DNA from 3 places in the Lysinibacillus sp. G1-3 genome. Region 1 is predicted to be linked to each of the others. Evidence: riboswitches for the same ligand, from Rfam matches in the RefSeq annotation. Region 1 holds a riboswitch; each other region holds the start of a gene.
The links. Region 1 has a riboswitch for cobalamin ahead of ACVYAD_RS02105 (ABC transporter substrate-binding protein). Riboswitches for the same ligand answer to the same signal wherever they lie in the genome.
Positions count from the first base shown of each region.

Region 2: linked by a shared signal. The riboswitch ahead of ACVYAD_RS07735 ((2Fe-2S) ferredoxin domain-containing protein) and the one ahead of ACVYAD_RS02105 (ABC transporter substrate-binding protein) in region 1 are both predicted to bind cobalamin.
Region 3: linked by a shared signal. The riboswitch ahead of ACVYAD_RS24190 (FecCD family ABC transporter permease) and the one ahead of ACVYAD_RS02105 (ABC transporter substrate-binding protein) in region 1 are both predicted to bind cobalamin.

Region 1 covers NZ_JBWHYQ010000002.1:19,173-22,355, forward strand. The annotation lists gene ACVYAD_RS02100 (GTP-binding protein) at 1-1,000, opposite strand, end outside; cobalamin riboswitch at 1,142-1,328, shown strand; gene ACVYAD_RS02105 (ABC transporter substrate-binding protein) at 1,498-2,493, shown strand; gene ACVYAD_RS02110 (precorrin-3B methylase) at 2,555-3,183, shown strand, end outside.
Region 2 covers NZ_JBWHYQ010000006.1:106,542-109,724, reverse strand. The annotation lists gene cobJ (precorrin-3B C(17)-methyltransferase) at 1-1,299, opposite strand, end outside; gene ACVYAD_RS07735 ((2Fe-2S) ferredoxin domain-containing protein) at 1,304-1,675, opposite strand; cobalamin riboswitch at 1,815-1,996, opposite strand; cobalamin riboswitch at 2,223-2,407, shown strand; gene ACVYAD_RS07730 (energy-coupling factor ABC transporter permease) at 2,553-3,183, shown strand, end outside.
Region 3 covers NZ_JBWHYQ010000033.1:8,635-11,817, forward strand. The annotation lists gene ACVYAD_RS24185 (heme ABC transporter ATP-binding protein) at 1-777, opposite strand, end outside; gene ACVYAD_RS24190 (FecCD family ABC transporter permease) at 784-1,830, opposite strand; cobalamin riboswitch at 2,091-2,282, opposite strand; gene ACVYAD_RS24195 (biotin transporter BioY) at 2,449-3,045, shown strand.

The sequences.
Region 1 (3,183 bases):
CCTGTAAAGTCGGTACTAACTCAAAGGGCTGAGAATTATTCGAAGAACCAATAATATCGCCGATGTTTGCTTGACTAATCCCTTTTACTGCGAAAATCTCCCCGGCCTCTATCTTTTGAGAAGTTTCATACCGGTTGCCATTGTATAGTCGAATCTCCGTCACTTTTTCAGTCACGTCTCCAAATGAAAGTTCATCACGGACATGTAACGTTCCTTGCAAAGATTTGATAAAAGTTAAGCGTTGATGTCCATCATGACGAATTTTAAACACCTCACCTTGAAACGGAGCGTTGTTATTAAATTGTGTTTCTGTAAGGAGGGGGAGCTGTGTTAGGAATTCCTTTATTCCACTATCTTTTAAGGCAGACCCAGTAAAACATAGAAAGGCCTTTTCCTGTTTAATCATACTAGATAAATGAGTAAGGCAGCTAGAGCTATCCAATGTTTCATTGAGAAAAGCATCGAGAAGGTGTTCATCACGTTCAGCAAGCCACTCCATTATGTCGTTTGAAACATAGTCGGAACGGAGCGGTTCGTCTACGAATAAAACATCTGCAGAGCAATCCTTTTGAAGCGCAGCCATTACAGCTTCAACATCTGCTCCTTCACGATCAATTTTGTTAATAAAAAAGAAGGTTGGAACATGATATTGGCGTAAAAGTTGCCATACTGTTTCAGTATGACCCTGTATTCCTTCGACAGCACTAACAATAATGATGGCATAATCCATAACCCGAATGGCACGCTCCATCTCTGGAGAGAAATCGACGTGCCCTGGTGTATCGATTAATGTATATGTATCATCCCCAAGCGTCATGCGGCCTTGCTCCGCAAAAATCGTGATGCCTCGCTGACGCTCCAGCTCATGATTATCTAGAAATGTGTCCTGATGATCCACTCGTCCACGAGCTTGAATACTGTTTGTATGAAATAGTAACTGCTCAGAAAATGTTGTTTTACCAGCATCCACGTGAGCAAGTACTCCAATTGTTACATGCATAAAAAGATCCTCGTTTCTATTCATTCATTTAACAACATTGTAACAGAATTGGTATAAAAAATATTTCATATAGTGTTTATGTCGCAATAGTGTTAATATATGTATGATTGTGAATCTACTAGTCAATCAATATATACAACAAAATAAAAACGACGTATTGGTGTAAATGACCTTTGTTATTTGCTTAAAAGGGAAATCGGTGTAAATCCGATGCTGTCCCGCAACTGTAAATGGGGAGTCTATACAAGATGCCACTGTAGCCACGCTATGGGAAGGCGTATAGATGATGAACCTAAGCCAGGATACCTGCCAATATGTATTTATTACTGAATCCACGAGGATGGGGATAGTGAATAGGTTGAAATACCTTTCTTTTGCTATGCTAACCTCTTGGAAACAAGGGGATTTTTTTATGCCCTTTTCTAGAATCGCTATCTGGTAGCATAGGAGTCTAAACGATTTCTTTCTATATATTTAACATCAAAGGAGAAGAGGACATGAAGAAATGGAATAGCTTATGGCTAGTCTTTGCGATCGCATTGGTGGCTATATTGGGTGCATGTAGTGAAAAGGACAAACTAGAATCTGCTACACAAAGTGAGAAGGTAGAGCCTTCACAAGCTGAAAAGTCAGACATAACGATTGAAAATAATGGAACAACGCAAGTATATAAGGAAGCCCCCAAAAAAGCGATTAGCTTAAATCAGCACGTGACAGAAATTATGTTAGCTTTAGAGCTAGAAGATTCAATGGTAGGGACGGCGTACTTAGATGACAAAATTTATGAGCCTCTACAAGCGGCCTATGATGAAGTGCCTGTGTTAGCAAAACAGTATCCTACAAAGGAGCAGGTTATTGATGCAGAAGCAGATTTTTTATTAGGTGGTTGGAAAAGCGCCTTTGGAGAGAAAGGTGTAGGCACACAAGAAGAGCTTGAAACATTAGGCATTCACACTTATTTACATACAGCCTCAATCATGACGAAACCAACTTTAGACGATATTTTCACAGATATTAGAAATATCGCAAAAATTTTCCGTGTTGAAGATCGTGGAGAAGCACTAATTGAAAAAATGACAAAGGATGTAGAGGATGTCCGTGCAAAACTACCGCAAAATGGAAAAGAACTGCCTGTTTTAGTGTTTGATAGTGGTGATAAAGAGATCTTCACAGCAGGACAAAACATTATGAATGAACTTGTTAAGATGGCCGGCGGTAAAAATATTTTTGGTGATGTAGAATCGGGTTGGACTACGGTGTCCAAAGAAGATACAGTAGAACGTAATCCAGCGGTCGTAGTTGTCATAGATTACGGAGAAACAACAGCGGAAGCAAAAATAAACTTCTTAAAAAATGATCCAGCCTTGAAGGAAATGGAAGCAGTCAAAAACGAACGCTTTGTGATTCTACCACTTTCTGCTGCATCTGAAGGGGTACGTGCTGCAGAAGCCATTCAAATTTTGGCGAAAGGCTTCTATCCTGAGAGTTTTTAAGCTATCCAATAAATGGGGGGCTAGCAATTGGCTAGCTCCTTTTTCATAAGGAGAAGTATTTATGAATGCATTCCGTTCGAATATACCGGACAAAACCTTCGAAAACTTAAACAATAATGGGGATTTTACTCGCCTTGCCGTATGCCCAGGCATTATTAATAAACATTATACCCCTGCACAATTCCAAACAATAGCAAAGGTTGTAGGGGAAGAGGGTGCCATAAAATACTCTGCCTCTTACAGCATATTATTATCTATCCCAACAGTAGAAGTTGAAAAGACGATTGAGGAGCTAGAAGACACTGGCCTTTATGTGGCCAAGCAAGGTCCGATTGTAGCGATGAAAGCGTGTGATTTTTGTGATGGTGACAAAATGGAGGCAGCACCAATTACAGAAAAGCTATATCATTCATTAAAAGGAATCACTGTCCCTACAAGGTTACGTGTAAACGTCAATGGCTGTGCCTCAGCTTGTTATAATGCGGTGTATGATGATATTGGGCTTGTTTATCAAAAGGATACCTTTGATGTCTATTTAGGAGCAGTGCCGATGGGAGCGAATGCAAAAGCTGGGACACTCTTTGCGAAAAAGGTAGGAGTAGAGCTTATTGAAGGCTTTTTAAAGCAAATCATTGAGCTCTATCAGAAACATGCTCGTCCGAATGAACCCTTTTATAAATTTTATCGCAG
Region 2 (3,183 bases), on a different contig from region 1:
TTCCGCATATGGGATCGAATCGGTTTTTTCTCCGTAACAGAAATCACAAGCCTTTAACGAAAGCACGTCACCAATTGGTGTTAGTAAAAAGCCTACTTCGCGAAGCTTTGCTGTAATCTCTCCTGGCTCAGACGTAGGAATTTTTAAATGAATTTGGTGGTCTGGTGTATACTCCATCGTTCCTTCCTCACCAACTACTTCAGCTAAGGTCATCATTTGTTGAGGAGTAAAAAACTTATTGGCTACCCCAGGACTAACAGCTAATTCAAAAACCGATTCGATTTTTTGTTGAACGAGCTTAGATGTTACTTTCACAGCGCTAGTTCCCTTCACCTTTGCCAGAGCTGCTGTTGCCATTTCAAGGGATGACTTTTTAGGCTTTGGTTGTGGTGTTATAGCTAAACTGGGCTTTATACGATTGGCATTCGGATCTGTTGCAAAATCATTTCGCGCTGCCCCAGTTTCTTGATTCATTGCCCATGGTTCATTTTCTTCCTTTAGTCGTTGATGTGGTCGTAACGGCTGTTTTTCTTCTCCAAGTGTATATTTACGCTGATAACCACGTGGTGTAATCATTTTATTGTCATAGAAAAATGTTGTTGAATTCCCGATAATAACGGTTGTTAACATGCCGATATCATGTTCAAGCATTTCTGCTAAAGTCGTCATCGTAATTTCTTGACGGTCACGATACGCGCTTTTCACAAGTCCAACCGGTGTATCTGGCGAACGATATTCTAATAAAATTCGTTGAGCCTCTACAATTTGTCTCGTACGACGTCCACTTTTTGGGTTATAAAGCGCAATAACAAAATCCGCCATCGCCGCTGCTTCTACTCGCTTAGCAATTAAATTCCAAGGTGTTAAGTGGTCACTCAAACTAATTGTACAAGCGTCGTGCATAATAGGAGCACCTAGTAAACTTGCACACGAATTAATAGCAGAAATACCTGGAACAATTTCTACTTCGATACCAGTAGCTTCAGTCCATCCTAGCTCGATTAATACTTCATACACTAATCCAGCCATCCCATAAACACCGGCATCACCGCTGGAAATAACCGATACGATACTTCCAGCCTCTGCTTGACGTACCGCTTCCTGTGCACGTGAAACTTCCTCTGTCATACCAGTACTAATAATCGACTTTGCACTAACTAAATCTTGAATAAGCTCAACATAGGTTTTATAACCAATAATCATATGACTTTGTTGTAGTGCCTCTACAGCACGAGTCGTAATATGTTTAAAGTCTCCAGGGCCAAAGCCAACTACGAAAATCTTACCTTTTTGCGCCATTTTGTTACCCCTCTTTCACCTTTTCAATACCTTTAATGGCTGTTGTTTGTGCTGTACGCTGTAAAGATCCTTCACGTAAAGTAAAGACATGCTCATTATGTAAAGATTCATGATTTAAATCTTGTACGAGTGCCTTCGCATGCGATGTTGTCGGCACGCGGTACCAATTCCCTTGAGGATAAGCAATGACAACACAAGCATCTTTACACCTACCATTACAGCGAGTCCTTGTCGTATGTATTTCCTTATCAAGTTCCAGTAACTGTATTTCATCACGAATTGCCTGAGTAATGTCCTCAGCATCTTTTTTCATACAGCTACTACCATTGCATATAAAAAGATGTGTTTTCATCCCCTCTAAATTCCAAGTTGTCATAGTTTTTCTCCCCTCATTTGCTTTTAGGAAAAAGAAAAACCTTTACTCTAGACGAAGAGTAAAGGTTTAGTAGAAGCCAAATAAAAACGAATATATACAGGTACTCGCTCTCGCTTCAACTTCTCCCTCCGAAAAGTTTGCATGTATCATCACATAAGCAGGTTTCCTGACTTAAGCTTCCTTTTACTTTCGCGCCTTCCTAGTTTTCACTAGTGGCATCCGCGATTTCATCAGCTATTACAGTAGCGGGGGCTGTATCGGATTCTCACCGATTTCCCTATTATCTTGAAAATATTCAAGCACTTATGGATGTTTTATATGAAATTATTATTTTTTAAAAATTAAAAACTGTTTCTATCATAGCTTATTTTTTTAAAATTTCAATATTTCTTTCTAAATTTGTGACATTTCCAGTAATTTTTAAAAGAAAAATATGACATTCCTTTTCTATTTATCTAAATTTTCGACATAGACACTCAATTAAAAATTTTTTCTTAAAAAGTATAGCATATATATGGAAAATCATGTTACACTTTGTCGTGAAATCACAACTTCATCTTTTTTCGGTGCGAATTGTTCATCATTTCGCTTAAAAGGGAAGCCGGTTTAAGTCCGGCGCGGTCCCGCCACTGTACTAGGGAGTTTTATAGATAATGTCACTGTCCAAAGGATGGGAAGACCTATAAAACGTTGAACTAAAGCCAGGAGACCTGCCGAAAAATATGTGATCGTTTAAACCTACGAGGATAGGTGTGCGGCTGAGCAAATTAGAATTTTATTTGCATTTTTAGCTATGCACTTTTCCACAATTGGAGAAGTGCTTTTTTGATTTCATCGCATACTAATTCTAACTATTTTAATGTGAGGAGGAGAGGTTTTGAAATTCTCAGGTTGGAAGCTTAGTTATTTCTTATTGGCATTTTTATTCGTGCCAGATCGTGCATTTGCAATGCACATTATGGAGGGCTTTTTGCCAATTGAATGGGCAATTTTTTGGTGGGTCTTATCCATTCCATTTATTATTTTAGGATTACGTTCTATTCGTAAAACTATTGATGAAAATCCTGAAACAAAAATGATTTTAGGATTATCTGGTGCCTTTGCCTTTGTACTATCAGCTTTAAAAATCCCTTCTGTAACAGGTAGTTGTTCACATCCGACAGGGGTTGGACTTGGGACAGTTCTTTTTGGACCATTAGCGATGAGTGTTATCGGGACAATCGTATTATTATTCCAATCTTTACTTTTAGCACATGGTGGGTTGACAACTTTAGGTGCTAATGCCTTTTCTATGGCAATTGCTGGTCCTATTATTGCTTATTATGTTTTTAAGGGCTCTCAGAAAATGGGATTATCATTTTCAGTAGCTGTCTTTTTAGCAGCAATGCTTGGTGACTTAGGTACATATATTGTCACTTCTGTACAATTAGCTCTCGCCTTCCCTTCTGAGGTCGGAGGCTTTATAGCTTCATTTACAAAGTTTGCTAGTATTTTTGCGTTCACTCAAA
Region 3 (3,183 bases), on a different contig from region 1:
TTCCTTCGTGAATTGCTCTGGGATATACGTTAAATATGGCTTACCTGTCAGTGGATGTGTTTGAATATCGGCATAAACCCCAAATACATCTTGTAATAATGTCGGTGTAAGTACTTCTTCTGGCGTGCCAAAACAAACAATTCGACCTTGCTGTAAAACATAAATTTGATCGCAATACATAGCCGCAATGTTTAAATCATGGATTGCAGCAACAACTGTTAATTGTAAGGTTTGGATTAGATCCATAAGCTGCAATTGATGCTGAATATCTAGATGATTTGTTGGCTCATCTAAAATAAGCACTTGTGCTTGCTGAGCAAGGGCACGAGCAACCATCACACGCTTTTTTTCGCCACCCGAAAGAGAGCTATAGCTACGTTTCTCTAAATGAGCGATACCCGTTTGCTTCAGTGCATCCTTTACGATTTGAAAATCTTGCTCTTGATCAAACTCCAATAGTTTTTTATGGGGTGTTCTCCCCATACTCACTAAATCATGCACTGTAAAATCAAATAAGACCGGTGTTTCTTGACTCACAACTGCTAGATTTTTAGCTATGTTTTTACTCGATTGCTTTAGAATATCTTGTTCATTTAATAACACTGTTCCACTTTCTGGTTTTAATAAACGGTACAAATTCTTTAATAGCGTTGACTTCCCACTACCATTAGGACCGATCAACCCAACAAATTGCTTGTCCTTTATTTGAACATTTACTTCATGTAATATGCGTTCATCAGAAATGGAGAATGATATTTGTTTCGCTTCTAATGTCATATTTTTTTAATCTCCTTCACCGAAAGAATAATTGTTACGACGTAGCAGCCAAATGAAAAATGGACCTCCGCAAAAAGCCGTGATAATTCCTATCGGCATTTCCTCAGGGGCAATTAATATTCGAGCAAGTGCATCTGCCCAAACTAAGAATATCCCCCCTAATAATGCGCTAATCGGTATGACATACTTATGATTTGAACCTACAATTAGCCGTACAATATGTGGAATGATTAAACCAACAAATCCAATTGAGCCACTTACAGCAACCAACACACCCGTTAATAACGATACTAATAAAATAAGCTGTATTCGAAATTGTTGTAAGTTAACCCCTAATGTAACTGCGGCTTCTTCTCCAAGAAGTAATAAATTTAAGCTGCGATAGTTGAGCCATAACAAGGCAAATACTACAATAAAAATGACTGCAGGAATTACAAGAATACTCCATTTCGCCCCTGCTAGGCTTCCTAGCATCCAAAACATGACTGCCTTCATTCCCCCCTCTTGCTTCGACAACATTAAGATAAAATTTGAAATAGCAGATAAAATAAATGACACCGCCATCCCTGAAAGCAAAAGTCGAAAGACGGATACTCTACCGCCAACATGCGATAAGAAGAAAACTAACCCCATTGCTGTGAGAGAGCCTAAAAAAGCCGATACGGAAAGAGCATAAACGCCCAGAAATGAAAAGGCACCTAAAATGATGACAGCTGTGGCACCAACCGTCGCTCCAGAAGAAATCCCTAAAATATATGGTTCTGCAATTGAATTACGAACGAGCGCCTGAATAGCTGCTCCTGCAATTGCCAAGCCTGCTCCGACGATAGCAGCGAGTAATACACGCGGAGCCCTTATTTGCCAAATGATAATTTCCTGTGAGCGACTCCAATCTTGTTCGATTGAGCTTTGAATAATAGGGATTTTAGAAAGGATAACCTTCCATACATAAAGTGGCGTAACGGAAACCGATCCAACCATAATTGCAATTGTCATTGAAATAATAAGTAGTAGTAGAAGGGGCATCGAAAGTAACATAAATTTTCTATTCATCTTTTTATTAACTCCTAATCATTAAACATTAATTTCATCTAGCCGTAATTGTAGCTGATACTCTGCTAATATTTGCAGTACGAAGATAAATGAAAGAAAAAAGGGTATTCCATGCAAATGCGCATGGAAATACCCTAGAATCAATTATGCTTGGCATAATCGCGTCTTTCAGCGTGTATTTGGACACCTGCTGAAAGAAATTAAACAATGTTAGATTTTCTTCTACTATTGTCCGTAATCGCTTTCATCCTCGTGGGCATTACAGGAATAACTAAATGGCAGGTCTCCTGGCTTCGAATCAATGTATCTATGATTGCCTTCCCATTCTAGAACAGTGGCTAAATCATCATAGAACTCCTCGTTACAGTTGCGGGACAGCGTCGGATTTGCACCGATTTCCCTTTTAAGTGACACATTGTATAAGATGTCACACCATTAGTATCGAATGATTTAAAATTATGACAATTCTATCATATATTTCAATAGTTAGTCTATACTATCAATCATTTATCAAGTTAAGAAACACCTTTACGTTAACCTAAAGCGATAATAAAGTTGACACAAAAACTTTATTTTCTTACACTATTATTATCAACATTACTTTTCAGAGGTGAAATAATGACAACCATTGTGGAACATACACATCAAAAATTAAGAACAGTAGATATTGCATACATTGGACTTTTTTCAACATTAATGATGATAGGAGCTAATATTACGTCCATTGTGCCTTTCATGGTTGTTGGCGGAGTACCGATCACATTGCAAACGTTTTTTGCTATTTTAGCGGGACTTATTCTCGGTAGTAGAAAAGGGGCACTCGCTTGTACTGTTTATATGTGCATCGGTTTAGCAGGAGCACCTGTATTTGCACGATTCAGCGGAGGCTTTGGACAAATTTTAAGTCCTACATTTGGTTTCATTGTCTCGTTTATATTAGCAGCATTTGTCGCAGGGCTTATTGTAGAACGCATTGGAACGAAGAAAAGCTATGTAGTTGCTGCATTAGTTGCAACTGCTATTAATTATTTATTAGGGACAAATTGGATGTACTTTGCCTATAAGCTATGGGCTAGTGCGCCTGATGCTTTCACGTATAAAATAGCATGGCTTTGGATGATGCCTCCTTTGCCAAAGGATATTATTTTAGCTATATTCGCGGGTATTTTTGCATACCGTCTTCAAAAGGTATTGAAAATAATTCCAATCAAATAAAGGTTCATCACCAAAACGTGGGTTGATTTCCGTTCCGACTTATATATAAGGCAAAGAGTGTCGGGGCTTTAACCTCTAAACCCAAAAAATATTATAAAACCTAAAAATGTCCCATCAGTATTTTACATACTAATGGGA